DNA from 2 places in the Anaerosalibacter sp. Marseille-P3206 genome. Region 1 is predicted to be linked to the other one. Evidence: riboswitches for the same ligand, from Rfam matches in the RefSeq annotation. Region 1 holds a riboswitch; the other holds the start of a gene.
The links. Region 1 has a riboswitch for FMN ahead of BQ9840_RS09970 (ECF transporter S component). Riboswitches for the same ligand answer to the same signal wherever they lie in the genome.

Region 1 (15,726 bases):
TAGAAAAAACCGTTATTGATGAAATATGGGATGAAAACTCCTCCTTTGATCATTATCAAGTAAGATCATATTTAGCACAGTTTTTATTTATAGGCGATGATATATTTAAAGAAATTAACGATTTGAGTGGTGGAGAAAGAAGTAGACTTGCACTTCTAAAGCTAATGTTATCAAAAGCAAATTTCCTACTCATGGACGAACCTACCAACCATTTAGATATAGATTCTAAAGAAGTACTAGAAGATGCTCTCAAAGACTATGATGGTACTCTATTAGTCATCTCTCATGATAGATATTTTTTAAATAAAGTTGTTGACAAAGTCCTTGAACTAACTGAAGAAGGATTAAAAGAATACTTAGGGAATTATAACTACTATGTAGAAAAGAAAAATGAAGTAATTGAAATAGAAGAGGAAGAAGAAAAAACTAAAACTCAATTAAAATTAGAAAGAAAAAAAGAAAGAGAATTAAGAGAAAAGGAAAAAGAAAAAAAGAGAAAAATAATTGAACTTGAAGAATCAATCAAACAGCTAGAAGAACAAATAAGTGAAATTGACCATATTATGTGTGATCCTAATATTTATGAAGAACCAGAAAAAGTTCAGCAATTAGCCATAAAAAGAGACGAAACTCATAATGAATTGGACAAGTTATATGAAAAGTGGATTAACATAACTGAAAAATAAAAAAATCATTATTCACAACAAATCCACAAGTTATCCACAATATCCACATGTTTATCCACAAGTACATGCCCTATTCTATCAAATATTTCTCAAGTTCTCCACATTATCCACACTTTTTTAATTATTTGCTAATTGAAGTGTGGATAATATGTGCAAAAATTGTTGATTATTTCACTCCCAATTCTAAATTTGGCTCAACATTTAAGTCGAAATTTGAAGTAAACCCATCTATATAATTAAAATATGCAGCAGAACCAATCATTGCAGCATTGTCTGTACACAATATGGTGGAAGGATATTTGATTTCAATTCCTTCTTCCTTTCCTCTACTCTCTAGTAGATTTCTTAGTCCTGTATTAGCTGCTACTCCTCCTGCCAATACAATAGTTTTACTTTTTCTTTCCAATGCAAGTTTGATACTCTTTTCTACAAGCACTTCTATTGCAGCCTGTTGAAAACTTGCGGCCACATCTTCTACTACTATCTCTTCACCCATTTGCTTTGCATGATTAAGATAATTTAATACAGCAGTTTTAAGCCCACTAAAACTAAAGTCATATCCTTTTTCATCTAAGCAAGGTCTAGGAAAATCTATAGCTTTTCTATTGCCTTCATATGACATCTTGTCAATAAGTGGTCCTCCAGGATAAGGAAGTCCTAAGGATCTGGCAACTTTGTCAAAAGCTTCCCCTGCAGCATCATCTCTAGTTCTACCTATCATTTCATAATCTGTGTATGAATTTGCTTGGACTAAATAAGTATGTCCACCAGATACCACTAGACAAGTAAAAGGTGGCTTTAAATCACTATGGGTAATATAGTTGGCACAAATATGCCCTTCTATATGATTAACACCTACAAGTGGTACATTTAATCCATATGCAATGGCCTTGGCACTTGATATTCCAACTAAAAGTGCTCCTACCAATCCAGGTCCTCTTGTAACCCCTACTATATCCACATCACTAAATCCAATTTTAGCTTCATCAAGAGCTTGTTGTATGATACTATTAATGCTTTCAATGTGCTTTCTTGAAGCTACCTCTGGCACTACTCCACCAAATTTCCTATGTATCTCTATTTGTGAAGAGATAACATTTGAAAGTACTTCCCTACCACCTCTAAGAACTGCACAAGAAGTCTCATCACAGGAAGTCTCTATTGCTAATGTAATAATATTCTTTTCCATTGTTTTCACCTCTGTTAACCATCTATTCTTTTCCACATAATAATTGCATCCTCATTGTCATCAGCATAATATTTCGGTCTAATTCCATATTCTTTAAATCCATATTGTTTGTAAAGATTTTTTGCTACTTCATTAGACTTTCTTACTTCCAATGTCATAGCTCTTATATTTCTTACACTACACACATCTATTAGACCCTCTATTATTTTTTTACCTATACCTAATCCTCTATAATCCTTATGCACTGCAATATTAGTAATATGTCCTTCATCTATTATAAGCCATATACCACCATAGCCTACTATCTTTCCATCTGCCTCTGCAACAACATATTTTGCAAGCATATTCTGTGTTATTTCCACAACAAAAGAATCCTTAGACCAAGGTGTAGTAAAAGAAATCTTTTCAATTTCTATCACATCATCTATATGCTCTTCTGTCATTTCCTTAATAATTATATCCATGTACTCACTACCTTTTTTTTAATTCTCTTTGAGCTTGAGACTCTCTTAAATAATCAGGAACTAATTCAAAATAGTTCTCTCTTTCTCCTGTATTCCATTTATTTAATGCTAATTCCCCTACACTTGAAGCCCTTGACATATTTAGTGATACAGGTGCAAATAGTGCCTTATCTAGAAGTCTATCCATTATTCTCTCTTTAAACACATTTGTGCCATCACCATTGAACATAACCATTTCATAATTATCATCTATAAAATCTAAAAGTTCATCAACTTCAAATATTGTGGGTTCTAATACATTTAAAAGTATTCCATTTTCCCATCTATATATTCCAGTGAAAACTCTATCCCTTCTTGCATCCATAATTGGAATAATTGTATCTCCCCAAGGTATATTAAAAGCCAATGCTTCTAGTGTAGATATACCCAAAACTGGTTTGTCTACTACATGAGCCAATCCTTTTATAGTTGCCAGTCCTATTCTAAGTCCTGTAAAAGAACCTGGTCCTACTGCTGCTGCAAACAAATCAATATCTTCTGGCCTCAATCCTAAACTATCCATTACAACTTTTATCATTGGAATAAGCTTTTCTGAATGAGTCATATCTTGATTTAATGTAAATTCACCTAATACTTTCTCCTCATCAACCACAGCACATGTTGCTACTACACTTGATGTATCTACTGCCAATACTTTCACTTATCTCTCAACTCCTCTATTATCCTATTGCTTTTTTCTCCACTACCATAAATACACAATATTCTTTCGTCAATATGGGAACCCATTTTCATTTCAATGGTTAGTAAATCCTCTGGCAATGCCTTTTCTATTTTATTACCCCATTCTATGATAGTAACCCCCTTAGAATAAAAATATTCTTCAAATCCTAAGTCTAGAATATCTTCTACTCCTTCCAATCTGTAAACATCAAAATGATATAGGGGAACTCTTCCCTTGTATTCATTTATAAGTGTAAAAGTAGGGCTAGTTACATAGTCTTTAACGCCTAAACCCTTGGCTATTGACTTGGTCAAAGTAGTCTTTCCTGCTCCTAAATCTCCAATAAAGCAGATGACTTCTCCACCTTTAAGTATACTGCCTAACTTTAAACCAAAATCTTCTGTTTCTTTTAATCCATCTAAAGTAATCTTAAGCATTTCATTCAACTCCTATATTATATGAATCATATCAATTATAGCATTTACAATTTCATTGTGCTATATTAAACTAACTTAAATATTTGCCCCCGGCACTAACTTACTAACTTATTGACAATAAAATAGGACAGAGTATAGTACTCTGTCCAGCCAATATTATTTATGGAGTATCGGTGATACTCTTTTGTATAGAAGGAATGTTATCAATGTTACAATAATGCCTTTCAATAGGTTAAATGGTACAATTGCATATAATATTAGTGATTTGAAATCCACTACATATTTGTTCACTGCATTTCCCATGGAAACAATTGCGTCTAATGGCGCATTAAATAACTTTGCATAAAAAGGTATCATAACATAATAGTTTGCAAAAGACATGACAACAGTCATAGCTAATGTGCCTAGTGCCATCCCTAATACTGCATTCTTGATGTTTTTATTCTTATGATATATATAACCTGCAACATATACAAATACACTTCCTACAACAAAATTTGCAGCCTCACCCACTACCATAGTAGTAGTCCCATCAATAGCTAGATTCAATAAGTTTTTGATAAGTTCAATCATTACTCCTGCCATAGGCCCTAATGCAAAAGAACCCATAAGTGCTGGTACTTCACTTAAATCCATCTTCAAAAATCCAGGTGCAAACCATAGTGGAAACTCTAGTAGCATAAGTACAAAGGCAATGGCTGAAAGTACACCAATTTTTGTAAGAGTTTTTGCTGAAACTCTACCTCTTTCTTTTTTTAGTTCCATTGTTTAATCCCTCCAATTTTGTTATTTCTTCAGGGATTATTAAAATAATAAAGCCCCGAAGATATTTCTTCGGGGCACATATACTCAAATAAATAAGCATGTGTATAAAATCTTCTTCCATCCAGACTTTAACTGTCGGTCTTGGAGTTTCACCAAGTCAACCAAATTGCTTTGGCTCGCGGACTATCACCGCCGGTGAGGAATTGCACCTCGCCCTGAAGATAATCTATATTTTCACTTATATTATACATTTATATCTATTTATAGTCAACTTAATTATACTATCTTCTATAAACTATTTCGCCATCTATAATAGTCATATAAGTTTTTGAATCTATATCCTTAAGAGGATTTCCATCAAATATAACTATATCTGCATCTTTACCCACTTCGATACTACCTACTCTATCAGCAATACCTACTATTTCTGCTGGATTAATAGTTATAGCTTTTAAAGCTTCCATCTCATCTAATCCTGATCTTGCTGCAAGTCCAGCACAAAGAGCTAAATATTGTTCTGGAATAACTGGTGAATCTGTCATAATAGCAATCTTAACTCCTGCTTCATGAAGAATTCTAGGAGTATCGAAAGTTTGGTTTCTAAGCTCTATCTTAGATCTATCAGTCAATGATGGACCTACTATAGCTGGTCTACCTTCTTCAGCTAGGATATCTGCAATCAAATGCCCTTCTGTACAGTGATCTAATGTAATATCTATATCAAATTCCTTTGCAATTCTAATTGCAGTTAAAATATCATCTGCTCTGTGGGCATGAGCTTTTAGTGGGATTTCTTTTTTTATAACTTTAACCATTGCTTCCATTCCCATGTCAAATTCAGGCATCTTTGATGGTTCTTCCACTGCACTTTCTTTCTTTTCTAAATAATCCTTAGCTTTAAATAAAGTCTCTCTCAAAATTGCTGCTGTAGCCATTCTGGTAATAGGTGATTTTTTCTGACTTTCATATACTCTTTTTGGGTTTTCACCAAATGCAACCTTCATAGCTACAGGTTCCTTAAGAATCATATCATCTACCCTTTTGCCATGAGTTTTAATAGCTACAAACTGACCACCTACAACATTAGCACTTCCAGGTCCAGTAACTGCAGTTGTTACTCCGCCTTCACAAGCTTCTCTAACAGTAACATCCATTGGATTTAATCCATCAATTGCTCTAAGTTGTGGAGTTACAGGATCAACCCACTCGTTTCCATCGTCACCTTCAAACCCCATACCATCTTCCCACATGCCTAAGTGACAATGAGCATCAATAAATCCAGGAGTAACCATTCTACCCTCAGCATCAATAACTTCTGCATCTAATGGTGCTACAATATCCTTTCCTACTTCCACTATCTTACCATCATCAATCAGTATACTACCACCTTCAATTACATTTCCTGCCATAGTATAAATATAACCATTTTTAATATATAACATATTCAGTGCCCCCTTATAGAAATATTTAGTTTATCTAATTAACATTATAGCTTTTATTCTTATTACCATCAATAATATTAAGGGCTTTTCCTAAAACATCTGCTAATTCTTCAACGCTACAGGGCTTCTTAAGCACATAATCTATTGTATTTGATTTTTCGTATACTTTATCCGAATACCCTGTAAGTAGTATAAATGGTTTCTCTGGATATTTTTCTTTTACCAACTTAGATACTTCTAATCCATTTATATTTGGCATTGAATAATCACATATCACAATGTCATAAAGATTTTCATCAAGCCTACTTAGTACACTTTCACTATTCGTCTCTACTTCAGCACTCATATCCACCAGCCCAATTAACTCAGCAATAGTCTTTGCCACTGGATACTTATCATCTACTACCAATACCTTTGCTCCATGTATGAATTCACTATTCATTTCATCTTCCACATATCTAATCTCTTTTATGTTTTCCGGAAATATAGTTGTAAAAGTAGTTCCCACACCCATTTCACTATCAACAACTATATCCGCAGAGTGGTTTTCAATTATCTTTTTTGCAGTATTTAAACCTAATCCTGTACCTTCTTTTCCCTTAGTAGTAAAGAATGGATCAAAAATTCTCCTTTTTACGTTTTCACTCATTCCAACTCCTGTATCTGTAATTTGAACATATACTTTTTCATTTTCATCGTAAGTTTTAACAGTAAGAGTACCTCCATCTTCCATGGCAGCCAAAGCATTTAAAAGCACATTCAAAAACACCTGTCGTATTTCAAATTCATCAGCATATATACATCTTTCAGAATTCAATTCTTCTTTAAGTACAATTTCTTTTCCCAACTTCTCAGTATTAAACTTAATTTTATACTTAATCATATTAATACTACTTTTAACTAAATCATTTATCCTATGTAGCTTTTTTTCCCTTATATTGTTACCTTTTATAAATTCCTGAATCTTATCTACCATTGCCTTTCCATCCATCGCAGTATTATAAATTACATTAAGGTAATCTTTTAATTGATTTTCTATATCCTTAAATAACCCTATTTGAGAAAATCCAACAATAGTAGTTAACAGATTGTTGAAATCATGAGTGAAACCCTCCACCAATTCTCCCAAATTCTTTAAATATTCAATTCGTTTCATTTCTTGTCTATACTCTTCATCTGTTTGTTGTTTTTTTGACAAATACAAAAGTGAATAACTTATCAATTCTAAATAAGTATATTTTTTGCCAGTTTTATCATCATCTAATACAAATACATCATGAAGACTAATTAGTTTTACAAATTCCTTTTCAGATAAATCGTCTACAATATATTTAATAATTACCATGATATTTTTTTCTTTACAAAGAGCTTTTAATTTTTTATGATAACTATATAATCCTTTCTTAGTACAGTTTTTAATAATATAATTATTCCTAGTCCCATATATGAGTACTTTTTCAATACCTTTTTCCCTTAAAGCATCTATCTCTTTTTCATACAATTTTATAGCACTTTCTAAATCTATTGTATCTTCTTCTATTAATAATTCTTCTATATCTATACATATTAACTGTCCATTCTCAACTTTTTCAAATAAATCCATTTGAAAGAATTTTGACAAGGCTTCAAAATCTGGTTTTTCTTTATTACCTTTATACAAATAAATAAGCGATCCATTCTCCTCCACTAACTTCATAGCTAATTTATCAAATTGATTAATACTCTTGCCTAATGATTTTAAACCTATAAATCCGCAAAATAATCCCCCTTGGTAACAACACTCATTAATATCGCTCATATTACCACCTCCTAGTGGTTAAACATCTTTCATGCTTAGAGATATTTTACCCTTTGAAACATCTACATCCAATACTTTAACTTTTACTATGTCTCCAACTTTTACTACTTCCATAGGGTGTTTTACATAATTATCACTAAGCTTAGAGATATGAACTAATCCATCTTGTTTTACTCCTATATCTACAAATGCTCCAAAGTCAACTACATTCCTTACAGTACCCGTAAGAATCATATCTGGTTTTAAATCCTCCATATTTAGAACATCAACTCTAAATATAGGCTTAGGCATATCTTCCCTTGGATCTCTTCCCGGTTTTTTAAGCTCTTTTATTATGTCCTTAAGGGTAGGAAGTCCAACATTCAACTCTTCTGCTAGCGTTTTTGCAAATGCATCATCCAATGCTGATCTTTCTAAAATAGCTTCAGCTATTTCATAAGACTCTGGATGAACTCCCGTATTATCTAATGGATTTTCTCCATCAGGTATTCTCAAAAACCCTGCACATTGAACAAATGTCTTATCTCCTAATCCTTTGACTTTCAACAATTGTTTCCTGTTTTTAAACTTTCCTACTTCCTCTCGATACTCAACTATGTTCTTTGCAACCCTATTAGATATACCAGAAACATAGTTAAGTAGTGAAACGCTAGCAGTGTTTAAATCTACCCCCACTGTATTTACACAGTCTTCTACAACCCCTTTTAATGCAACATCCAACTTAGTTTGATTTAAATCATGCTGATATTGCCCAACACCTATGTGTTTAGGCTCAATCTTTACAAGTTCAGCCATTGGATCTTGTAGCCTTCTAGCTATAGAAATGGCTCCTCTAATGGAAACATCCAACTCTGGAAATTCTTCATTTGCTACCTTTGAAGCAGAATATACACTTGCTCCTGCTTCACTTACTATCACATAAGATACTTCTCTGTCTAGCTCCCTAATGGTTTCTGCAACCACTACCTCAGTCTCTCTAGACGCTGTTCCATTTCCTATTGTTAGAACATCTACATCATATTTATTTATTAATTCACTAAGCTTTTCTTTTGTCTTTTCTACTTGATTTTGTGGTTCAGTAGGATACACTACTGTGTTCTCTAAGTATTTGCCAGTTTCATCTACAACAGCCACCTTACATCCTGTCCTAAAACCTGGGTCTACCCCCATTACAACCTTCCCCTTAATAGGTGACTGCATCAAAAGTGGTTTTAAATTAGCTGCAAATACTTTTATGGCTTCTTCTTCCGCTCTTTCAGTAAGATTTGACCTTACTTCCCTCTCTATAGAAGGAGACAATAATCTTTTGTATCCATCTATAATAGCGCCATCTAAATACATAGTAGTTATAGCTTTACTGTTTGATATCATACTATTCCTTATGATATCAAGTATTTCTTCTTCTGGAACTTCTATCTTTACTCTTAAGAACTTCTCTTTTTCTCCCCTATTAATTGCCAATATCCTATGATTTGGAATAGATCTAACTCTTTCCCTATAGGAATAGTACATCTCATAAACAGATTCGCTATCTTTTTCAACCGCCTCTGTAAAAATAACCCCCTTTTCCATATATATTTTTCTTATAGTCTTTCTAAACTCTGCATTATCAGAAACTATCTCAGCAATTATGTCCATGGCGCCATTAAATGCTTCTTCCGTAGTATTTACACCCTTTTCTTCATCAATAAAAGGCAATGCTATCTCATCTAAAGTTCCTTTAAGGCATGAATTACTAAGTATTAATTCTGCTAATGGTTCTAAACCTTTTTCTTTTGCCATAGTAGCTCTAGTTCTTCTCTTTTGCTTGAAAGGTCTATACAAATCTTCTACTCTTTGAAGAGTTTCAGAAGACAGTATCTCGCTTTTTAGTTCACTAGTAAGTTTTCCCTGTTCATCTATAAGGCGAATTACTTCTTCCTGCCTAGTTTCTAAATTTCTTAAATAGCTAAGTCTTTCATCTAGTTCCCTTAAAATGACATCATTAAGTTCTCCAGTTTGTTCTTTTCTGTACCTAGCAATAAAAGGAATAGTATTGCCATCATCTATAAGTTTTATAGTGTTCTCAACTTGAAATCTCTTTAGTTTAAATTCATTTACCAAAATGTTTATTATATCCATTAAAATTTACCATCCTCTTTAAATATTTATATAAATTAAACAATAAGTTTACATTTATCAATTAAATACACTTATATGTGCTATACTACACTAGCTATATTCTACATACAATTTATAATTCCTTTATTTTTTGTAAATTTTTTTAACAAAACAAAAAGCCCTTAATTTTTAAGGGCTTTTTGTTTTAAATATTCATTTATGAAAATATCTAAATCTCCATCCATTACTCCATTTATATCTCCAACTTCTGCATTAGTCCTATGGTCTTTAACTAGATTATAAGGATGAAATACATAGGATCTAATTTGAGAACCCCAAGCAATTTGGGTATACTTCCCTTGTAAGTCTTCGATTTTTTCCTTGTGTTCTTCTTCTTTAAGCTGTATAAGCTTTGCCTTTAACATTCTCATTGCAGTTGTCTTGTTACTAAGCTGAGATCTTTCGTTTTGACATTGAACAACAATCCCAGTTGGAATATGGGTTATTCTAACAGCTGAGTCAGTGGTGTTTACATACTGACCTCCAGCACCACTAGACCTATAAGTGTCTATTTTTAAATCACTTGCATTTATATCTATCTCATTATCATCATCTATTTCAGGATATACATCTACACTGGCAAATGAAGTATGCCTTCTCCCAGATGAATCAAAAGGTGATATTCTAACCAATCTATGAACTCCTTTTTCTGCTTTCAAATACCCATAGGCATTAAACCCTCCTATACGAAGAGTGACACTCTTTATGCCTCCCTCTGTATCAGGTAAAATATCTAAGGTATCTACCTTAAATTCCTTACTTTCTGCCCAACGTCTATACATTCTTAAAAGCATTTCTGCCCAGTCTTGTGCTTCCAATCCTCCTGCACCTGAGTGAATTGAAAGAATTGCATTTTTCTTGTCATAGTCTCCACTCAATAGAGTATCTAATTTTAACCTTTGAATATTTTTATTGACTCTTACAAAAACATTTTTAACTTCTCCTACCATAGAGTAATCTTCTTCTTCAAAGACTAAATCTATTAAGACTTCTAAGTCTTCTACTTCCTCACACAATTTCTCGTAGTATTCTACCTTGTCTTTTAAGTTTTTCGATTCTTGAAGAATCTTTTGAGCTCTTTCTTGATCATCCCAAAAGTCCTTTTCTATGGCCAAAGTATCTAATTCTTTCACTCTTTTTTTTATATTATCCAAGTCAAAGAGAAACACCCAGCTCATCTATTGCTTGTTTCATATCAGCAATCCTATCTCTATACTCATATAGTTCTTCCATTGAATCACTCCTTTAATTATAAATCTTTTCCACAGCATTTCTTATATTTCAAACCACTGCCACATGGACAAGGATCATTTCTTCCAATTTTTTTGCCTTTAACTATTGGTTTTTGTTTTACATCTTCACCATTTTGATTAGTTCCAGCTACTTTAGCTACTCTTTTTCTTTCGATCTTATCAGGCATCTCCACATGATACAAGAAGCGAACAGTATCAATTTGAATGTTCTTAATCATCTCTTCAAACATATCAAATCCTTCAACTTGATAAGCTCTAACTGGATCTTCTTGACCATAGGCCCTAAGACCAATTCCCTGTCTCAACTGATCCATAGCATCAATATGATCCATCCACTTATTGTCAACTACTTGAAGTAAAATAACTCTTTCGATTTCTCTAAATCTTTCTTCTCCAATTTCAGTTTCTTTATTTCTATACAATTCTTCTGCAAGCTTAATCAATTCTTCTTTAAGTTCTTCATCAGAATATTTTTTAACTCTTTCAAGAGTTAAATATCCCTTTGGTAAAAATATACTGCCTAAATAAACTTCAAGACCTTCTAAATCCCATTCTTCAGGATAGTTACTTCCTTGAGAATACATAGTTATTGCATCTTCTATTATTCTCTTAATCATTGAAACAATGTGGTCTCTTAAATTTTCTCCTTCTAGTACCTTTCTTCTTTCACCATATATTACTTCTCTTTGTTTGTTCATTACATCATCATATTGGAGTACATGTTTTCTTATTGCAAAGTTATTCCCTTCAACTTTCATTTGAGCTCTTTCTATAGATTTTGTCAAAAGATTGTGCTCTAGTGGTTCGTCATCAGGCATACTAGCATTTTCCATAATCCCAATTATTCTTTCTCCTCCAAACAGACGCATCAAATCATCTTCAAGGGAAATATAGAATTTTGTACTTCCTGGGTCTCCTTGACGACCAGCACGACCCCTAAGCTGATTGTCTATTCTTCTTGACTCATGTCGTTCTGTGCCTATTATGTGTAATCCTCCTACTGAAATTACCTTTTCATGTTCACTATCAGTTTCACTCTTATACTTTTCATGTATAGAATTGTATACCTTTCTAGCTTCTACGATTTCTGGATCATCGTTTTCAGCAAAACTATCTACAAGAGATATTATATGATCACTATAGCCTTTTTTCTTCATTTCTGCCTTTGAAAGATACTCTGAATTTCCTCCAAGTACAATATCAGTACCACGTCCAGCCATATTGGTAGCAATAGTCACTGAGCCCATTCTACCTGCTTGAGCAACTATTTCAGCTTCTTTATCATGGTGTTTAGCATTTAATACTTCATGAGTAATTTTTTCTTTTTTAAGAAGTTTACTTAAAACTTCTGATTTTTCTATAGATATAGTTCCAACTAATATAGGTTGACCCTTTGCATGTTTTTCCTTTATCTCTTCTACTACAGCATTGAATTTAGCTTCTTCTGTCTTATAAATCACATCATGATGATCTTCTCTTATGACAGGTTTATTTGTAGGTATTTCCACTACATCCATACCATAGATTTCCTTAAATTCATCTTCCTCTGTTTTAGCTGTACCGGTCATACCAGAAAGTTTATTGTACATTCTAAAGTAGTTTTGGAATGTAATAGTTGCCAATGTCTTAGATTCACTTCTTACATTTAGCCCTTCCTTTGCTTCAATAGCTTGATGTAGACCATCACTATATCTTCTGCCATACATAAGTCTTCCAGTAAATTCATCTACTATGATTACTTCTCCATCTTTTACAACATAGTCAATATCTCTCTTCATAAGATATCTAGCTTTCAATCCTTGATTTACATGATGTGCTATTTCCATATTTTCTGGATCAGCTAGATTTTCTATTCCAAAATAACTTTCAGCTTTTTTAGTTCCCTTCTCTGTCAATGTAACACTTCTTGCCTTTTCATCCATAACAAAATCTACGACTTCTTCTTTTATTTCTCTATTAAATGGATCGGTCTTTGTTTCACTAGGATCTAGCACTCTTCCCTTAAGTCCTCTTACAAATCCATCTGCTACCTTATATAATTCTGTAGATTTGTCTCCTGTACCTGAAATGATAAGAGGTGTTCTAGCTTCATCTACTAATATACTGTCAACCTCGTCAACTATGGCAAAATTTAGTTCTCTTTGAACCATTTCATTTTTAAATATAACCATATTGTCTCTTAGGTAATCAAATCCAAATTCATTGTTTGTACCATAGGTAATATCTGCGTTATAGGCTTTCTTTCTCTCCTCATTGTCCATATCATGTACAATACAGCCTACACTTAATCCTAAGAATTCGTATATTTTTCCCATCCACTCTTTGTCTCTTTTTGCCAAGTAATCATTAACAGTGATTATATGGACACCTTTTCCTGTAAGGGCATTTAAATAAGCAGGAAGTGTAGCAACCAGTGTCTTTCCTTCACCTGTTTTCATTTCAGCTATTCTTCCTTGATGAAGTATTATGCCTCCAAGTAATTGAACTCTAAAATGTCTCATACCTAATACTCTACTAGAAGCTTCCCTCGCTACTGCAAAAGCTTCAGGAATAAGATTGTCTAATTCTTCACCATTACTAAGTCTATCTTTGAATTCTTGAGTCTTACCTCTCAATTCTTCATCAGAAAGTGCTTTATATTCACCTTCTAGTGAATCAATTTCATCCACTATTGGGTAGAGTCTCTTAAGTTCTCTATCGCTATAAGAGCCAAATAGCTTTTCAAATAAGGCTTTCATCATTTTACCACCTCTCAAATTATCCACATCTATCAACTAATTTTATCACTTATCATTTTTAGTTACAACAGTTACTAGTACCTACCTAAATATTTATATTTCCTCTTTCTGTTAACATTATTTCCTGAAGTGAAATAACTAATCCTATATAACGAAAAATTGCAGGATATATATCCTGCAATTCTATATATTAATTATACTATTAAAACTCTGGTTCAATCAAGCCATAATTTCCATCTTTTCTCTTATATACCACATTTACTTCATCTGTTTCAGCATTCATAAACATGAAGAAATTATGTCCTAATAATTCCATCTGTAATAATGCTTCCTCTTCGTGCATTGGTTTCATAAAAAATCTTTTAGTTTTCACGATTTTTGGTTTTTCTTCTTTTTCTTGTTCTTGAGGTAGTGGTTGAATATTTTCAAATCTGATTGTATCTGTATTTTGATATCTCTTTTGAAGTTTTGTCTTGTATTTTCTTATTTGTCTTTCTAGTACATCTACTGCTCTGTCTATTGAAACATACATGTCATCAGTGTACTCTTCTGCTCTAAGTATTGTTCCAGGAAGGTCTATGGTAACTTCGATAATCTGTCTGTTCTTTTCAACACTGAAAGTTACATCAGCTAATACATCCTTATCAAAATACTTGTCAAGCTTACCCATCTTCTTATAAGTAACATCTCTTAGTGCATCTGTAATCTCCATGTTTTTACCTGTAATATTCATCTTCATAAACCCCAACTCCTTTCAGTATAAGTAGGAACTCTACTTATATGTCTTATTAATATATAATACCCACTTAACTTGTCTTATAACATATTTTTTAAAATTAATAAATTATCATAAACTATGAATAAATATTTGAAAAACTATTAACACATACTTGTGGACAGCCTGTGGATAGTTTTTATGAGTTTCTGTGGATAGTGTGTATAATTCTGTTGATAACTGTATATAGTAATTTAAGGCTGTGGATAACTTATTGATAAAAAGTGGACAAAATTTGATGATTTTTCACTCGACTTATTGTGACAACCTTCAAATTTATTCGATAATTATAGTTATTCTTATTGTTGTGTTTTGAATGTGTACAGGCACTATATATAGATTAGTATTCAAAAAGTAATTTTGATGAAAAAAATAGCTACTATTTTAGCAGCTATTTTTTTTCATCTATCATTATATTATTATCTAATACCTTATTGTATCCTTTGTATGCTTTTTGCCCTTTCTTTACAGTTCTTAAGTTTAATTTTATCTTTTCTAAATCTGCTTTTAATGACTTATTGTTTTCTTCATCTAATAAAGATATTGCCATTAAGGTTGATGTTATTTCCTTGACTACATTCTTTAGCTCTTTTAAATTTGGATATTTACTAGTATCTAGTTCATTTAACTCGACTACATTGTTTTCCTTTTTAAGCTCTGCAAAATGAGTCATAAACTTAATATCTAGAGCGTCTATCTCCTTCATTACTTCATCTTTTTTATCTATTATAATATTTACATTGTCCATATCAGATTCACTAATAAATTTCTTTTGCAGCTTTGATAAATCTAATAGTTTATTTAATAATACAAGCTTTTCACTACTAATACTTACGAGTTTATCAACTATATCTTTACTCATCTTTACACCTACTTACTAGCATATCTAGCTTTTTTTACTTCTTGCATAGCTTCCTTCCAAGTATCTCTTAGATCTTGTAAAATCTCCAATGCTTCATCTAATGGAGCTATATCTTTTTCAATATTTCCATCTACTAACTTTTCTAATACAAAGTCATATATACTTCTTAGGTTTTTTGATATTTCATAGTCCATATTTAAAGAAGCATTCAATTCTATAACAATATCCTGAGCTCTCATCAATGCTTCATGGGATTTTACTGTATCTTTGTTTTCAATATTTAATTTTCCAATGTTGATAAATTTTATAGCTCCTTCATATAGCATAAGTGTCAATTCTTCTTTGGTTGCTGTAAAAACAGTGTTTTGCTTGTATTGATTAAGAGCGTTATAACTCATTTAACCCATCCTTTCAAATACTAATTAGAAGATTGTTG
Region 2 (15,726 bases), on a different contig from region 1:
CATCATGAAAGGACGGATTAATATATGAAAAAAAATGCTTTTACACTTATGGGAATTGTAGTTATCGTGTTTACACTATTGACAGGGTGTTCTTCAAAAAATACAACTGCAAAAGAACCATCTATTGATGAGATTGATCAAAATATAAAAGAAGCTGTTGATATATCAAATATGGTGGAAAGTGATAGCGATAAGCTTGAAAAATTATATGATATTGATATTGAAGAAGTTGAAGATTTTAAATTATATACAGCTAAAACTAATATTGAAGCAAATGAATTATTATTATTAAAAGTTAAAGAAGAAAAAGATATAGAAGATATTAAAGAAGATATCAAAGATAGAATAGAAACGCAATCAAGTAGTTTTAAAGATTATCTTCCAGATGAATATTATTTAATAGAAAAAAATATATTGAAGTCAAATGGTAATTATATTATTTTCGTGATATCTGAAGAAGCAGAAAAGATAGAAAATATATTTGATGAATCTTTTAAATAAAATTATAACTATTATGACAAGGTGGTGGACAAGGTTTGGTTTTTAGCAGTCTATTATTTCTATTTGTATTTTTGCCATTAACTTTACTTGTATATTATATTAGTCCTAAACCCATAAGAAACCTTGTTCTTTTTATTGCTAGCTTGGTATTTTATGCATGGGGCGAACCTATATATATACTTATAATGTTGTTTTCTACTTTTTTTGATTATTTTAATGGATTACTCATTGATAAACACAGAGAAAATAAAAAAATAACAAAGTTAGTTTTAATTAATTCCTTGGTTGTTAACCTAGGAATACTTTGTTTTTTTAAGTATTATGGATTTATAGTTACAAATATAAATAGCCTTTTTAATTTAAATCTTAAACTTTTAAATTTTCCCCTTCCTCTTGGGATATCTTTTTATACATTTCAAACTCTTTCTTATACAATAGATGTATACTTGGGGAATGTTCCAGTACAAAATAATATTATTTCATTTGGTACATATGTAACTATGTTTCCTCAATTAGTAGCAGGGCCAATAGTTAGATATAGTGATATATCTCATGAAATTGATAATAGAGAGGAAAGTTTTAAACTATTTGGTGAAGGGGCTGAACTATTTGTAATAGGATTAGCTAAAAAGGTTCTCTTGGCTAATAATATCGGAATCCTTTGGGATAGTGTAAAAGCTGCATCTATTAGTAATATTTCTATTTTGTCAGCTTGGCTTGGTATTATAGCTTTTACATTTCAAATATATTTTGATTTTAGTGGATACTCGGATATGGCTATTGGATTAGGAAAGATGTTTGGATTTAATTTTATGAAGAACTTTGATTACCCTTATACATCAAAGAGTATAACAGAGTTTTGGAGAAGATGGCATATTTCTCTTGGAACTTGGTTTAGAGAATATGTGTATATCCCTCTAGGTGGAAATAGAGAGGGGAAATTGAAACAGTATAGGAATCTATTTGTGGTATGGTTTTTAACAGGTCTTTGGCATGGTGCAAATTGGAATTTCATTTTATGGGGATTGTACTACTGTATATTTATAATTATAGAAAAGGCATTTCTAAAGAAGTGGTTAGACAAGTCTATATTTCTTAGTCGTATTTATACCATGTTAGTAGTAATAATAGGTTGGGTATTTTTTGAGTTTGAAAACATTGGACAAGGGTTTAGATATATTGGTACTATGTTTGGATTTGGAGGAAATCTTGCTTATGACAGTACATCACTTTATTATCTACTTACCTATGGATTGATTTTTATACTACTTATTATTTGTTCAACACCTATAATTAAAAAAGGTGCATGTAAATTAAAGGAAAATCCAATGATGTTAAATTCTATTATATATTCACTCATAATAATTTTGATATTATTTATTTGTACTGCTTATTTAGTAAATGAAAGTTATAATCCTTTTTTATATTTTAGATTTTAAATGAAATGAGGTATTATTTTGGAGGTAAATAAAAATATATATAAAAAGTTAATAGGATCACTTTTACTCATATATATTGGTACTATAGGTACTATTAATATTTTGGTTCCAGATAGGGATTTTTCAGATATAGAAAATAGAAGATTAGAGCAAAAACCACAGTTTTCAATGGAAAAGCTATTTAAAGGAGATTATACTTCAAATTTTGAAAAATACATTTCTGACCAATTTCCTTTTAGAGATTTTTTTATTGGGGTAAAGAGTGATTGTGAAAGAATGATTGGCAAGAAGGAAAACAATGAAGTATTTTTATGTAAAGATGGATATCTAATGGAAAAGTTTAATGAGCCAGAAGTTGAAGACTTCAATAAAAAGTTAAATGCTATTAATTCTTTTGCATTTTCAAATCCTCAAACAAATATATACTTTATGTTGGTGCCTAATTCGGTAAAGGTAATGGAAGAAAAATTACCAAAGTTTGCACCTGTAGATAATGAACTTGACTTTATAGATAAAGTTAAATACTCAATAGATGATAGTGTTGATTTTGTTGATGTATATGGAGTATTATCTAATAATAAGGATGATTATATTTATTATAAAACAGACCATCATTGGACAACAAAGGGAGCATATTATGCTTATAGAGAATTAGGTAAATATATGGGTTTTGAACCTTATTTAGAAGACGATTTTAAGATAAAAGAGGTTTCAGACAGCTTTTATGGTTCATTATATTCAAAGGGAGGATTTAGAAGATTAGACCCTGATAGTATTCAATTATATATTCCTAAAGCTGAGAATACATATGAAGTTGAATATTATGACGAAGGAGAAACTTCAAAATCTATTTATGACATGGATAATCTAAATAAAAAAGACAAGTATACAGTTTTTTTAAATGGGAATCATCCTGTATTAAAGATTAGTACTAATGTTAATAATGGAAAGACACTATTAGTTATTAAGGATTCATATGCAAATAGTTTTATTCCATTTTTAACAGAACATTTTAGTGAGATTTATATGGTTGATCTTAGATATTACAATGAGGATTTAAGTGATTTCATGAGAGACAAGAACATTGAAGATGTACTTCTATTATACAATGTAAAATCTTTTTGTGAAGATGAATCTATTGAAAAAATTTCTTGGTGATGTATCATATATATAAATATAAAATTCTAAGAAAGGGACAATAGAGATATGAAAAGAAAAAAGCTTGGTGCTATTTTAATTATTTTTACTATTACGGTTATTATATTGACTGGATGTGAAAGTAAAGAAAAGGTAGTTGAAGGAGAAGTAAAAGAAAATATAATTAAAGGAGAAGATCAAATGGAACAATTACGATTACCACAAAAGGGAGAAGAAATAGCTATAATAAAAACTAATCATGGTACTATTAAAATCAAGTTCTTTCCAGAAGCAGCTCCCAAAGCAGTTGAAAATTTCAAAACCCATGCAAAGGATGGATATTATGATGGAGTTACTTTCCATAGAGTAATACCTGATTTCATGATTCAAGGTGGAGATCCTGATGGTACAGGTATGGGTGGAGAAAGTATTTGGGGTGAGTCTTTTGAAGATGAGTTTGATGTAAATTGTAGAAATATTAGAGGAGCACTATCTATGGCAAATAGTGGACCAAATACAAATGGAAGCCAATTTTTTATTGTACAAAATACTAAAGTAGATAAAGAAATTATTGCTCAAATGAAAGAATTAGGTGAAGAAAAAGGATTTCCTGAAGCTATTGTGAAAGCTTATGAAGAACTAGGTGGTGCATATTGGCTAGATGGTAGGCATACAGTATTTGGGCAAGTATTTGAAGGAATGGAAATAGTAGATAAAATTGCAGGAGTAGAGACTGATGGAAATGATAAACCACTAGAACCTGTAGTTATGGAAAAGGTAGAAATTGTTGAATATTAATAATGATACGAAAAAATCCTTAGAAAATAATTTTTCTAGGGATTATTTTTTAATATAAGGCAAGATGGTTTTAATAAGTTCGATAAATAAATCTAATTCTTTAGGCGAACATTTATTAATTAAATTAATTATTTCTATGTTTTTATCATTATTAGGATTATAAATACCAGAGGTTTCTGTAATGTGATTAACTTCATATGCTGATTCTCCTAATACAAGTTGATCTAATGATATATGTAAGCAATTTGCAATTTCTACTAAGGTAGGTAAACTCATTTGTCTTTCTCCTCGTTCTAATTGACCGATATAATAATTTGAAAGGTCTACCATTTCTGCAAACTTTTCTTGTGAGAGTCCAAGTTTTTTTCTTTCTCTTTGTATTCTTTTACCTATAGCTTTATTATCTATTACGATTTTATTTTCCATTTTATTCACTCCCTACCTAGTATATACTTTAACGAAAAATACATTATATTATAACTTGCAATTAGCATAAATAGAATGCTTGCAATAAGCCAATATATAGTATAAAATTATATAGATTGTTATTTTAGGGGTGTATATAGCATGAAGATAAAAGATAAAATGGAAGTAACTAGAAATATACTGCATAATGCAAATAAAATGAATTTTAGTAAAGAAATAATTTTGGAAATAAGTCAGAAATTAGACGAATATATTGTTGAGTATTATAAAGAAAATCAAGAACAAAAAGATAAACGTTAACAATATAAAATACATATTAGGAATAGGTCTTAATCTTGTGTTAAATGAAATTATTATTTTTTTAGATTAAAATTGATTTATTATGATAAAATATATTTATAATAAATAGAAGGAGTGAAGGTAGTGACTTTAAAAGAAACTGAAAAAATTTGTCCTATTTGTGGAAAAGGAAACAATTGTCAACATGGTAGTAAAGATTGTTGGTGTAAACATATTGAAATACCAAAATATGTTTTAGAAATGGTTCCGGAGGATAAAAGAGGTAAAGCATGTATTTGTAAATCTTGTATTGAAAAATATACAAAATAAAATTCAAACAAAATATTCAATTTTGGCTCCTGGAAAGTGTTTTTTTGTTTTACTTAAGAAAAATTCCTTTAATTCATTCATTTCATTAGGTTGATATATATATTTACCATATCCAAACTGACCGTATTTAAACTTCCTTTCATCTTCATTCATTGGAAGTTTAGTATTAGGGAAAACGTTAGTTATGTTTGATTTTGCCCTTGTTGTAAAGCGATGAGATATAAATTCAAAGGTTAAATTACTAGGAGTCCAATTTGATGGCATATTATCATATAAATATTTATCTAATAGTATAAAAAGCTCTGTATACTCATTTTTCCAATTTTCAAATCTAAATATAGGAGCAATAATAAATCCAATAGGATAACCTGCTTTTAATACCCTAGAGGCTGCAATTACTCTATCAAGAAGAGATGGTGTTTTGTGCTCGAAATTTTGAATGACTTGTTGACAGTTCAAGCTAAATCTAAATCTTGTATGGTTATTATGTTCTATGTTTAAAAGACTATCTACATTAGTGAATTTAGTAACAAATCTGAAACGACCTAAAGGTTCCTTACCAAAAAACTCTATAGTTCTTTTTAAATTGCCAGTATATTTTTCCACAGGTATAGGATCAGATGTAGCTGCACCTTCAAATATTGTTATCTCAGGAGATCTAGATTCAATTATATTTTTTGTTATATCAAGTATTTCTTCAATATTTACATATACCCTTAGATAAGGTTTTGGACCTAAGGTTGTTGAAAGATAACAGTATTCACACATACCAGGACAAGATGTAGCTAGTGGAAGTTGATAGTTGGCAGAGGGTTTACAAGTTTGAAATTCCTTACTTCTCCTAACTCCAATAACTAGTGTTTGTTTTGCTGCACCATAAGCTTCTCCTGGTGTATCTCCAACTATACCTGTAACTCTATTGTGAGAAGTAGTAGGTTTCATTGGAATATTTATTTCTCTAAAATATTCAACAAGTTTTTTCCCAAGTGGGTAATTAAGTGCATCTGGTTCATAAAATATTTGTTTAGGTACAAAATCTATCATACGATTCACCTCAAACTTAGAATACCCAAATAATGTTTTTTTATAATCAAAGCTAGTTTGGAATATTTAATCAAAGGAGACGATAATATGGCAACTTGGATTGCACATCTAAGGATAGCAGAAAACATATTAAACATGGGATATGGATTTCAACCTATTCCTTTTATTGTAGGTAATATTGGACCTGATTATGAAAAAGTAAAATCATTAGATTCATTTTTATTAAGCTTTTCTTGCAGCTACTACATCTATACCTAAACCGAGTATGTTTTCAATAACAATATCACCTTTTTTTATAGGTGCTATTACTTCTGTTGAATTAATTATTTTCATACATTCATTTATTTTATCATGTGGAACAATTCCAGTAGTTTTAACTGGGAGACGACTTATGACACCATTTTTAAGAAGTACTCTACCATTAATGATTCTTGAAGGTTCTGTTACTTCCTTTAATCCAAATTCCCTACCGCTATTACATTTATTACCGGTTACAATATATTTAGAAGGTTCAGTTTCATCTTTAACTATCGTTAGTTCACAACCTATTGGGCAAGCTTTACATTTTGTTTTGTGCATTATAAACACCTCTACTTAGTATTAATTATATCATTATAAAAAATTATATCATATAAATTTATTCAATAAAATATTATTAAATCTTATATAATAAGTGTATAATCTATATAAGTTAGTTTATTAAGAATAAAATATATACAGAGAGAAATAATTAGTATTGATAAATGTGTTGTACAATGTTATTATAATATTGAAAACTGAATATTCCTTCAGGGCGGGGTGTGATTCCCCACCGGTGGTAAAGCCCACGAGCCTAATAGGCATGATTCGGTGAGATTCCGAAGCCGACAGTATAGTCTGGATGAAAGAAGGTGTAAATATTAATAGGAGTAATTGTAATTATTATTCTTGTTATATAAAAGTGCTTAATCAAGCCCTGAAATAAATTTCGGGGCTTTTAATAATTTTTGGGGGGATAATATGAATGATGAATATTTTATGAAAGTAGCTTTAAATCTTGCAGAAAAAGGTATGGGATTTACAAGCCCCAATCCTTTAGTAGGAGCAGTGATTGTAAAGAATGGGAATATAATCGCTGAAGGCTATCATAAAAAATATGGAGAAAGTCACGCTGAAGTTAATGCACTAAATAATGCAACCCAAGATGTCCACGATGCTACTATGTATGTTACATTGGAACCTTGTTCTCACTATGGGAAGACTCCACCTTGCGCTAATAGGATAGTTGAAAGTGGAATTAAAAAGGTAGTTATAGCTATGGAAGATCCTAATCCAATAGTATCAGGTATGGGAATAAAGATACTTAAAGATAATGGAGTTGATGTAATAGTCGGAGTTTTAAGAGAAAAAGCAGAAAAGCTTAATGAAATATTTATTAAATATATAACTACTAAAAGACCCTTTACTATTATGAAAGCTGGTATGAGCTTAGATGGAAAGATAGCTACACATACAGGAGAGTCAAGATGGGTAACAGGGGAAGAATCTAGAGAATACGGGCATCTATTACGGCAGAAAGTATCAGCTATATTAGTTGGTGTAAACACGGTAATAATGGATGATTCTATGCTTAATACAAGATTAAATAATGTTGAATGTAGTGACCCTGTAAGAATAGTACTTGATAGCCATGGAAGAACTCCTCTTAATTCAAAAGTATTAAACATAAATTCTTCTAACACTATTATTGCAGTAACTGATATTGCATCTGAAGAAAATATAAGAGCATTTAAGGAAAGGGGAGCAGAGGTAATAATAACTCCAGTTAAAAACAATAAAGTAGATTTACAATTTCTAATTGAGGAATTGGGAAAGAAAAAAATAGATAGTTTGCTTGTTGAAGGAGGTGGAGAAGTAAACTTTAGTTTTTTAAAAGAAAATTTAGTAAACAAAGTTGTGTTTTTTATTGCTCCAAAGATTATAGGGGGAAGAGATGCTAAGACTCCCGTTGAAGGACCAGGGATAGATTATTTAAAGAATGTAATTAATCTTAAAAACTTACAAATGACTAATATGGACAAAGATATAATGATTGAAGCTTATTTAAAATAAGGAAGTGATTAGGTGTTTACTGGACTTGTAGAGGAAGTTGGAAAGGTATTAGACATAGTAGAGGAAAACAAAATATGGACTATAACTTTTGAATGCAAGAAAGTATTTGAAAATATATCAATAGGAGATAGTATAGCTGTTAATGGAGTATGTCTAACAGCAAATGAATTTGACAATTCCTCGTTTAAAGCAAATGTAATGGCTGAAACTATACGAAAGACAAATCTAGGATTCCTAAAATGTGGTAGCCTTGTTAATTTAGAAAGAGCATTAAAAATCGGAGACAGATTAGGAGGACATATAGTATCTGGACATATAGATGGAACTGGTTTAATAAGTGAGTTCAAAAATGAAGGAGATGCAATTTGGATAAGTATATCATCTTCTAAGGAAATACTTAAATATATAGTCTACAAAGGTTCTGTTGCTATAGATGGGGTTAGTCTTACAGTTAGTTATGTAGATGAAGAAATATTCAGAGTCTCCATAATTCCTCATACCAAAGAAGCCACTACATTAACCAAAAAGAATACAAGGGACTTAGTTAATATTGAATGTGATGTAATTGGGAAATATGTTGAGAAATTACTTAATTATACAGATGTTAAAAAAGAAAGTAATATAGATATGAATTTTTTAAAAGAAAATGGTTTTATTTAGGAGGGCTAAAATGACAAAGTTTAATACCATAGAAGAAGCTTTAGAAGATATTGCAAAAGGTAATTTTGTAATAGTTATTGATGATGAAGATAGGGAAAATGAAGGAGATTTAATAATAGCAGCTGAAAAAGTGACGGATGAAAAGATTAACTTTATGACCAAGTATGCAAGAGGATTAGTTTGTATGCCTATTGCAGGAGAAAGACTAGAAAAGTTAAATATTGAGCAAATGGTAAGTGACAATACAGACAATCATGAAACAGCATTTACTGTTTCTATTGACTATAAAGACACAACTACGGGAATTTCAGCTGGAGAAAGAGCACTTACTGTAAAAAAGGTACTAGACCCAAATATATTTGGTGAGGATTTTAGACGTCCAGGACATATTTTTCCATTGAAAGGACGAGAAGGCGGAGTATTAAAAAGAGCAGGACATACAGAAGCTGCAATAGATCTTGCTAGATTGGCAGGACTATACCCTGCAGGAGTAATATGTGAAATAATGAATGAAGACGGTACAATGGCAAGAACACCACAACTTTTTGAATATGCTAAGAAGTTTGATTTAAAAATAATAACTATTGCTGATTTGATAGCATACAGAAGAAAAAATGAAATACTTGTAACAAGGGTTTCACAAGCGAAATTGCCTACTATTTATGGTGATTTTGATCTAGTTGGTTATGTAAACAAAATAAATGGTGAACACCACGTGGCATTAGTTAAAGGAGATATTAAAGAAGACGAACCAGTACTTGTAAGGGTTCATTCTGAATGTTTAACAGGAGATGTATTTGGTTCATTAAGATGTGATTGTGGAGAACAACTTCATGAAGCTATGAAAAGGATAGACAAAGAAGGAAGAGGAATAATCTTATATATGAGACAAGAAGGTAGGGGAATAGGTCTAATAAACAAAATCAAAGCCTACGAGCTTCAAGAACAAGGCATGGACACAGTAGAAGCAAATTTAGCATTAGGGTATCCAGAAGACTTGAGAGACTATGGAATAGGTGCTCAAATATTAGCAGACTTAGGAGCAAAAAAGATAAGACTCATGACAAATAATCCTAAAAAAATTCATGGATTATCTGGTTATGGCTTAGAAGTAGTTGAAAGAGTTCCAATAGAAATAAATCCAAATGAGAAAGACTATTTCTATTTAAAAACCAAAAAAGAAAAGATGGGACATATATTAAATATAAAATAGAGGAGATGGAAAGATGAAAACATATGAAGGAAAGTTAATTGCTGATGGTTTCAAATTTGCTATCGTTATAGGAAGATTTAATGAATTCATAGGTAGTAAACTATTATCTGGAGCACTAGATGGATTAAAAAGACATGGTTCAAAAGAAGAAGACATTGAAATTGCTTGGGTTCCTGGAGCTTTTGAAATTCCACTAGTTGCAAAGAAATTAGCAAAGTCTAAAAAATATGATGCTGTAATATGTCTTGGTGCAGTAATCAGAGGCTCAACTCCTCATTTTGACTATGTATCAAGTGAAGTATCAAAAGGAATAGCTAATATTTCTCTAGATACAGAGATACCAATCATATTTGGGGTACTTACTACGGACAATATAGAACAAGCTATTGAAAGGGCAGGAACTAAGAGTGGAAACAAAGGCTATGATGCAGCAATAACAGCAATAGAAATGGCAAATTTATTAAAAGAAATATGAGTCAGGGGACGGTCCTTTGACTCACTTGCTCACTTAATTCTAGATAAATATAATTTGTATATAAGGAATTTTTCTGGTATTAGAATTTAATTAGTGGTAAAATAAATTATTATTAATTAAATTTATTAGATAGGAGATTTCAATATGAAATATTTCATTTCTTCACTTTTTCATTCAAACAATCCAGGAATAGCTTATTTTTCAAAAATACATCTAGAAATAATGTTATCGGTAGTATTATTAGGTATGATAATAGTTCATTTTAAAGGAGATTTAAGGAATAATAATAAACATCAAATAGTAGGAAAGAGACTTTTATTAACTATATTAATTATACAACAAATTTTGTTATATTCATGGTATATATTTACTGGAAACTTTACATTAAAAGAATCTTTACCATTATATCCATGTAGGATAAGTGAGTTATTATGTATAATTTTGTTAATTAAGATGAATGATAAATATTTTGATTTACTATTCTATTGGGGATTTTCAGGAGCTATAATGGCACTATTAAATCCTGATACTTCAAATTTAGGATTTCCTAATGCAATGTTTATTCAATTCTTTTTAGGCCATATTGGAATCATACTAACTATATTATTTTTAGGAATTATATATGATTATACTCCGACAAAGAAGTCACTACTAAATAGCTATAAAATAAGCATGTTATATATTTTAATAGTAATAATATTAAATAAAATTACTGGAGGTAATTATGCCTATTTGGCAGTTAAACCACAAAATCCATTTTTTGATATATTGCCAGAATATCCATATTTCATACCAATTTTCATAGGAGGTATGTTCTTGTTATTTGCAGTAATGAATTTTTTGTGGTTATTAATAAAAGGTAAATTAGAATATAATGAAGTTACTAACTTGGAAAAAGATGACCTATAGCATTAAGGTATAGTATACTAATATATAGTAATTGTATACTAGGGGGATATACTATGAAAAAAATAATGGCTAGAATATTGATTACTTTGCTTTCAATATTAGCAATATCTTTTATAATTATTGAAAGTTTGATTATTATAGAGGGAAGGAATATGTCAACTAAAAAAGTAGATTATGTGATTGTTTTAGGAGCAAGACTATATGGGGATAAGCCTTCTCCATCTTTACAAGAAAGACTAAGTATTGCAAGAGAATATTTAATTGAAAATAATGATATCAAAGTGGTAGTATCTGGTGGACAAGGTATAGATGAAGATGTTTCAGAAGCGCAGGCTATGGAGAAATACTTAGTAGATAATGGTATTGAAAATGATAGAATAATTCTAGAAGATAAATCTACAACAACTTTTGAAAATCTAAAATTCAGCTTAGACAAAATAAGAGAAGTGGATGATAAAGAAAACATAAGTATCTTAATAGCAACTAATAGGTATCATGTTTTTAGATCAAAACTATTAGCTAAAAGGCTTGGAGCAATTCCCTATGGACTTCCTGCTAAAACACCTCCAACGATAATTTTATATTCACATATCAGAGAATATCTTGCAGTAATAAAGTCTTTTTTCTTTGATAAGCTATAGAAAAAATTAATAAATAAAAATAAATGAGGATATATGGTTCATATATCCTCATTTACTTTATTGCTGTTTTATATTTGACCTAATGTAAATTGAACACATAGTGATACAATAACAACAATAGCTGATATTATAAAGCCATGAAGCATAGGTGCAAGACCTGAGTTTTTTATTTCTTTAAGATCTGTTTTAAGTCCTATTGCTCCTAGTGCCATTATCATAAAAAACTTACTAGTGTCTTTTATGATTAATCCTAATTTAGTAGGAATTAAGCCTAAGCTATTTATTATGGCAGCTAGAATAAATAACACAATAAAATAGGGGAAAATAGATTTAAGAGATATCTTTTGATATTCAGATCCATCTTCAGCTATTAAATTTTTATGTTTTACCTTTTGATTTATATAAGAGAATATTATAACTACTGGTATAATAGAAAGCGTACGAGTTAATTTTACAATTGTAGCAAATTCTCCAGCTGCATTAGAGTAAGCATAGCCTGCAGCTACTACAGATGAAGTATCATTTACTGCTGTTCCTGCCCAAAGGCCATAAGCTAAGTCAGAAAGTCCAAGTTTCTTTCCCATTATAGGAAATAGTACAATCATTACAATATCAAATATAAAAGTAGCTGAAATAGCATAAGTTATATCGCTATTATCAGCTTCAATAACTGGAGATAAAGCAGCTATAGCGGATCCTCCACATATTCCAGTACCAGCTGAAATAAGGCTTGAAAGCTTCCAGTTCATATTAAATAATTTGCCAAACAAATATCCAAATCCAAATGAAGCTGTTAAAGTAAATATCATAACTATAAGTGAAAACTTTCCTACTTCTAATATTTGACCAATATTAAGTCCAAATCCTAATAATATGATTGCAAAATGTAACATTTTTTTTGATGTAAATTTTAGACCTGGATTTATTTTTTCATTAGGTTTAATAAACAAAGCTATTATTATACCTAATAAAAGAGCGAAAACTGGCCCTCCAACTAAAGGTATTTGCCCTCCTAAATAAGATGAGATCAATGCAATAACAACACATACTAAAATTCCAGGTAAATAACTACTTGTTTTTCTCATATAATCCCTCCTAAGCTGTAATCATATTGAGTTTAACATTTGATATTTTATTTGTAAAATATTATAATCTTATATAATTGATAGGTAATTACCTATGAAAGGAGGAAATTATGAATATAAGACATTTAAGAATTTTTATAACGGTTGTAGATACTGGTAGCATGACAAAAGCAGCGGAAGAGCTTTTTATAGCACAACCATCTGTAAGTCAAACAATAAAAGAAATTGAAGAATATTATAACATTAAACTTTTTGAAAGATTATCTAAAAAACTATATATTACAGAAAAAGGGAAAGAGTTTTTAAGCTATGCTAGGCATATAGTTACCTTGTTTGATGAAATGGAAAAGAGTATTAGACAAACAGATAAAAATAGTCTACTTAGAATAGGTGCTTCTATAACAGTAGGGACTTATGTTTTAGGTAAACTTACTAGACAATTTCTTGATGATTATCCTAATATTGATATAGAATCAGTAATAGATAATACAACAATTATTGAAGAGATGGTACTAAAAAACGAATTGGATTTTGGTATCGTTGAAGGGCCTATCCATAGTAAAGATATAGTATCTAAAGCTTTTATGGATGATGAATTAATTCTTATATGTGGAGATAAGCATCCCTTTAGAGAAAAACCTTATATTACTCTTAAGGAATTGTCTAAGGCAAATTTTATTCTTCGGGAAAGTGGTAGTGGTACAAGGGAACTATTTGAAAATATTATGTTATCAAAAGGTCTAGATTTAACTATTAAATGTGTATCTAATAGTTCTGAGGCTATAAAGAATGCAGTAATATCTAATTTAGGTGTTTCAGTTATTTCAAAAATGGCTGTTGATAGTGAGTTGAAAAGTAAAAAATTGTTTCATATAAAAATAGATAATATTGAATTGAAACGTAAATTCAATATTATCTATCATAAGAACAAATATATATCCAAGGAAATTGAAGAATTTTGGGATTATTGTTTTAATTTTAAGTTTGATAGATGATTTATCTATCAACATATTGTGTCGTGTTTAGGTTTTATATTAAATTCAATAATAGCTCCCTTTGGATTATTATTATAAGCTTTAATATTTCCACCATGTTTTTCTACGATAGTCTTAGCTATATACATGCCTAGGCCAGAATGTCCTGTTGTAAATGAACGAGATTTATCTCCTTTGTAAAATTTGTTAAATAGATTTTTTAAGTCTTCATTACTAAAGCCCTTTCCAGTATCTATAATGGAAAATTTTATATCTTCATCATTGCATAATATATTTAATTTTATTGATTCACCTTTTTCTGTATATCTAATACTGTTGGATATACAATTATCTAATATTTCTTCTATGGATTTAATATCAAATTTATTTATAAATTTTTTTTCTCTTGAGTCTATAATATCTATTTTGAAATTTATTCCCTTTTCTTCACATAGAAGTTTGAAATCTTTTTCTTTTAATTTTAAAAACTTAACAATATTAATTTCTACAGGTTCTAAAATGAAATTAGGATTTTCAATATTAGAAATTTTGTTCATATCTTCTAATAAGATTAAAGCTCTTTCATTATTTCTTTTAATTACTTCTATATAATCTTTAAACTTTTCTTCTTTAACTGTATCATCTATTAATGCTTCCGAGTAAGTACTTACAATGGTAAGAGGAGTTTTTAAATCATGGGCAATATTTGCTATATTTTCTCGTCTTTTTTCTTCCAAATCCCATTGCTTTATAAGAGAGTCCTTAAGATTTACCCTCATGTCTTCAAAAGCATTGCAAAGTTTTGTAAACTCATTATTTTCATTATATTCAATAGTAAAATCTAAGTCTTGATTTTTGATTTTTTCTGAAGCATTTAATAGTATATTTACTGGTTTATTTATTTCTTTACTTAATTTTTTAGCATAGATAAATGTAAACATTATTATAAATATAAATGGTAAAAATATCATTGATTTAGCTAATAAGAATAAAACAGTATTACTGGTTTTTTGTGTACTTACTAACTTATAGCTTAATACAACAGCACCTTTTATATTGTCATCTTTATCTAGAATAGGAATAATTCTAGCGAATGAAGTTCTATTAAAGGATTTAGTAGAGTTTATATTGGTGACTAATTCTTTTTTATCTTCTATTACTTTTTTGTTTAGTGTTCCGTATACTATATTTCCATCTTTATTTAATACTTGATAAAGTACCCCTTTATGAGGTATTATTTCATTCATTTTATTTTCAAAACTTTTGTCTAGTACATTGTCATAATTTTCATTTATACTTTCAACTATATCTGCAATCTGTTTTTCATAATAATTAGCAGGGTAGCTAATATGATCAAAGACTCTAATCCATATAAAAAACGAAAGAAAAGAAAAAATAAAACTTAAAAGTAGTATCTTTATAAAAGTTACTACAAATTGTTTTTTAAAGCTTTTACTTTTCACACTTAGGCCTCCCATTTATAGCCTAGTCCCCAAACTGTTTCAATGTATTTATTTTCTTTATCAAGGGAACTTATCTTAGATCTAATTTTTTTAATATGTTCTGTAACAGTAGAGGCATCTCCTAGTCCGTCATATCCCCAAACTTTTTCATATATTTGGTCTTTTGAAAATACTTGGCCAGGATTTAAAGCTAGGAGTTCTACTATTTCAAATTCTTTTTTAGTAAGGTTTATATTTTCATTATTTATCCTTACATTTAAA

Region 2: linked by a shared signal. The riboswitch ahead of ribD (bifunctional diaminohydroxyphosphoribosylaminopyrimidine deaminase/5-amino-6-(5-phosphoribosylamino)uracil reductase RibD) and the one ahead of BQ9840_RS09970 (ECF transporter S component) in region 1 are both predicted to bind FMN.

What each region holds. Positions count from the first base shown of each region.
Region 1 is NZ_FUHM01000002.1:1,800,080-1,815,805, reverse strand. It holds gene BQ9840_RS09995 (ABC-F family ATP-binding cassette domain-containing protein) at 1-686, shown strand, start outside; gene tsaD (tRNA (adenosine(37)-N6)-threonylcarbamoyltransferase complex transferase subunit TsaD) at 853-1,875, opposite strand; gene rimI (ribosomal protein S18-alanine N-acetyltransferase) at 1,890-2,339, opposite strand; gene tsaB (tRNA (adenosine(37)-N6)-threonylcarbamoyltransferase complex dimerization subunit type 1 TsaB) at 2,347-3,039, opposite strand; gene tsaE (tRNA (adenosine(37)-N6)-threonylcarbamoyltransferase complex ATPase subunit type 1 TsaE) at 3,036-3,497, opposite strand; gene BQ9840_RS09970 (ECF transporter S component) at 3,654-4,262, opposite strand; FMN riboswitch at 4,368-4,489, opposite strand; gene BQ9840_RS09965 (amidohydrolase) at 4,544-5,704, opposite strand; gene BQ9840_RS09960 (hybrid sensor histidine kinase/response regulator) at 5,739-7,502, opposite strand; gene BQ9840_RS09955 (Tex family protein) at 7,521-9,623, opposite strand; one part of gene prfB (peptide chain release factor 2) at 9,785-10,819, opposite strand; one part of gene prfB (peptide chain release factor 2) at 10,821-10,895, opposite strand; gene secA (preprotein translocase subunit SecA) at 10,912-13,653, opposite strand; gene hpf (ribosome hibernation-promoting factor, HPF/YfiA family) at 13,856-14,392, opposite strand; gene flgN (flagellar export chaperone FlgN) at 14,820-15,290, opposite strand; gene fliS (flagellar export chaperone FliS) at 15,299-15,688, opposite strand; gene fliD (flagellar filament capping protein FliD) at 15,709-15,726, opposite strand, start outside.
Region 2 is NZ_FUHM01000001.1:123,987-139,712, forward strand. It holds gene BQ9840_RS00710 (DUF4358 domain-containing protein) at 25-501, shown strand; gene BQ9840_RS00715 (MBOAT family O-acyltransferase) at 687-1,940, shown strand; gene BQ9840_RS00720 (DHHW family protein) at 1,959-3,098, shown strand; gene BQ9840_RS00725 (peptidylprolyl isomerase) at 3,279-3,875, shown strand; gene BQ9840_RS00730 (helix-turn-helix domain-containing protein) at 3,918-4,301, opposite strand; gene BQ9840_RS00735 (aspartyl-phosphate phosphatase Spo0E family protein) at 4,443-4,601, shown strand; gene BQ9840_RS00740 (cysteine-rich CWC family protein) at 4,725-4,910, shown strand; gene splB (spore photoproduct lyase) at 4,914-5,954, opposite strand; gene BQ9840_RS12465 (hypothetical protein) at 6,042-6,212, shown strand; gene BQ9840_RS00750 (DUF1667 domain-containing protein) at 6,177-6,533, opposite strand; FMN riboswitch at 6,735-6,850, shown strand; gene ribD (bifunctional diaminohydroxyphosphoribosylaminopyrimidine deaminase/5-amino-6-(5-phosphoribosylamino)uracil reductase RibD) at 6,954-8,045, shown strand; gene BQ9840_RS00760 (riboflavin synthase) at 8,058-8,705, shown strand; gene BQ9840_RS00765 (bifunctional 3,4-dihydroxy-2-butanone-4-phosphate synthase/GTP cyclohydrolase II) at 8,716-9,918, shown strand; gene ribE (6,7-dimethyl-8-ribityllumazine synthase) at 9,932-10,393, shown strand; gene BQ9840_RS00775 (YwaF family protein) at 10,538-11,302, shown strand; gene BQ9840_RS00780 (YdcF family protein) at 11,356-11,943, shown strand; gene BQ9840_RS00785 (YeiH family protein) at 12,012-13,028, opposite strand; gene BQ9840_RS00790 (LysR family transcriptional regulator) at 13,139-14,023, shown strand; gene BQ9840_RS00795 (HAMP domain-containing sensor histidine kinase) at 14,032-15,465, opposite strand; gene BQ9840_RS00800 (response regulator transcription factor) at 15,468-15,726, opposite strand, start outside.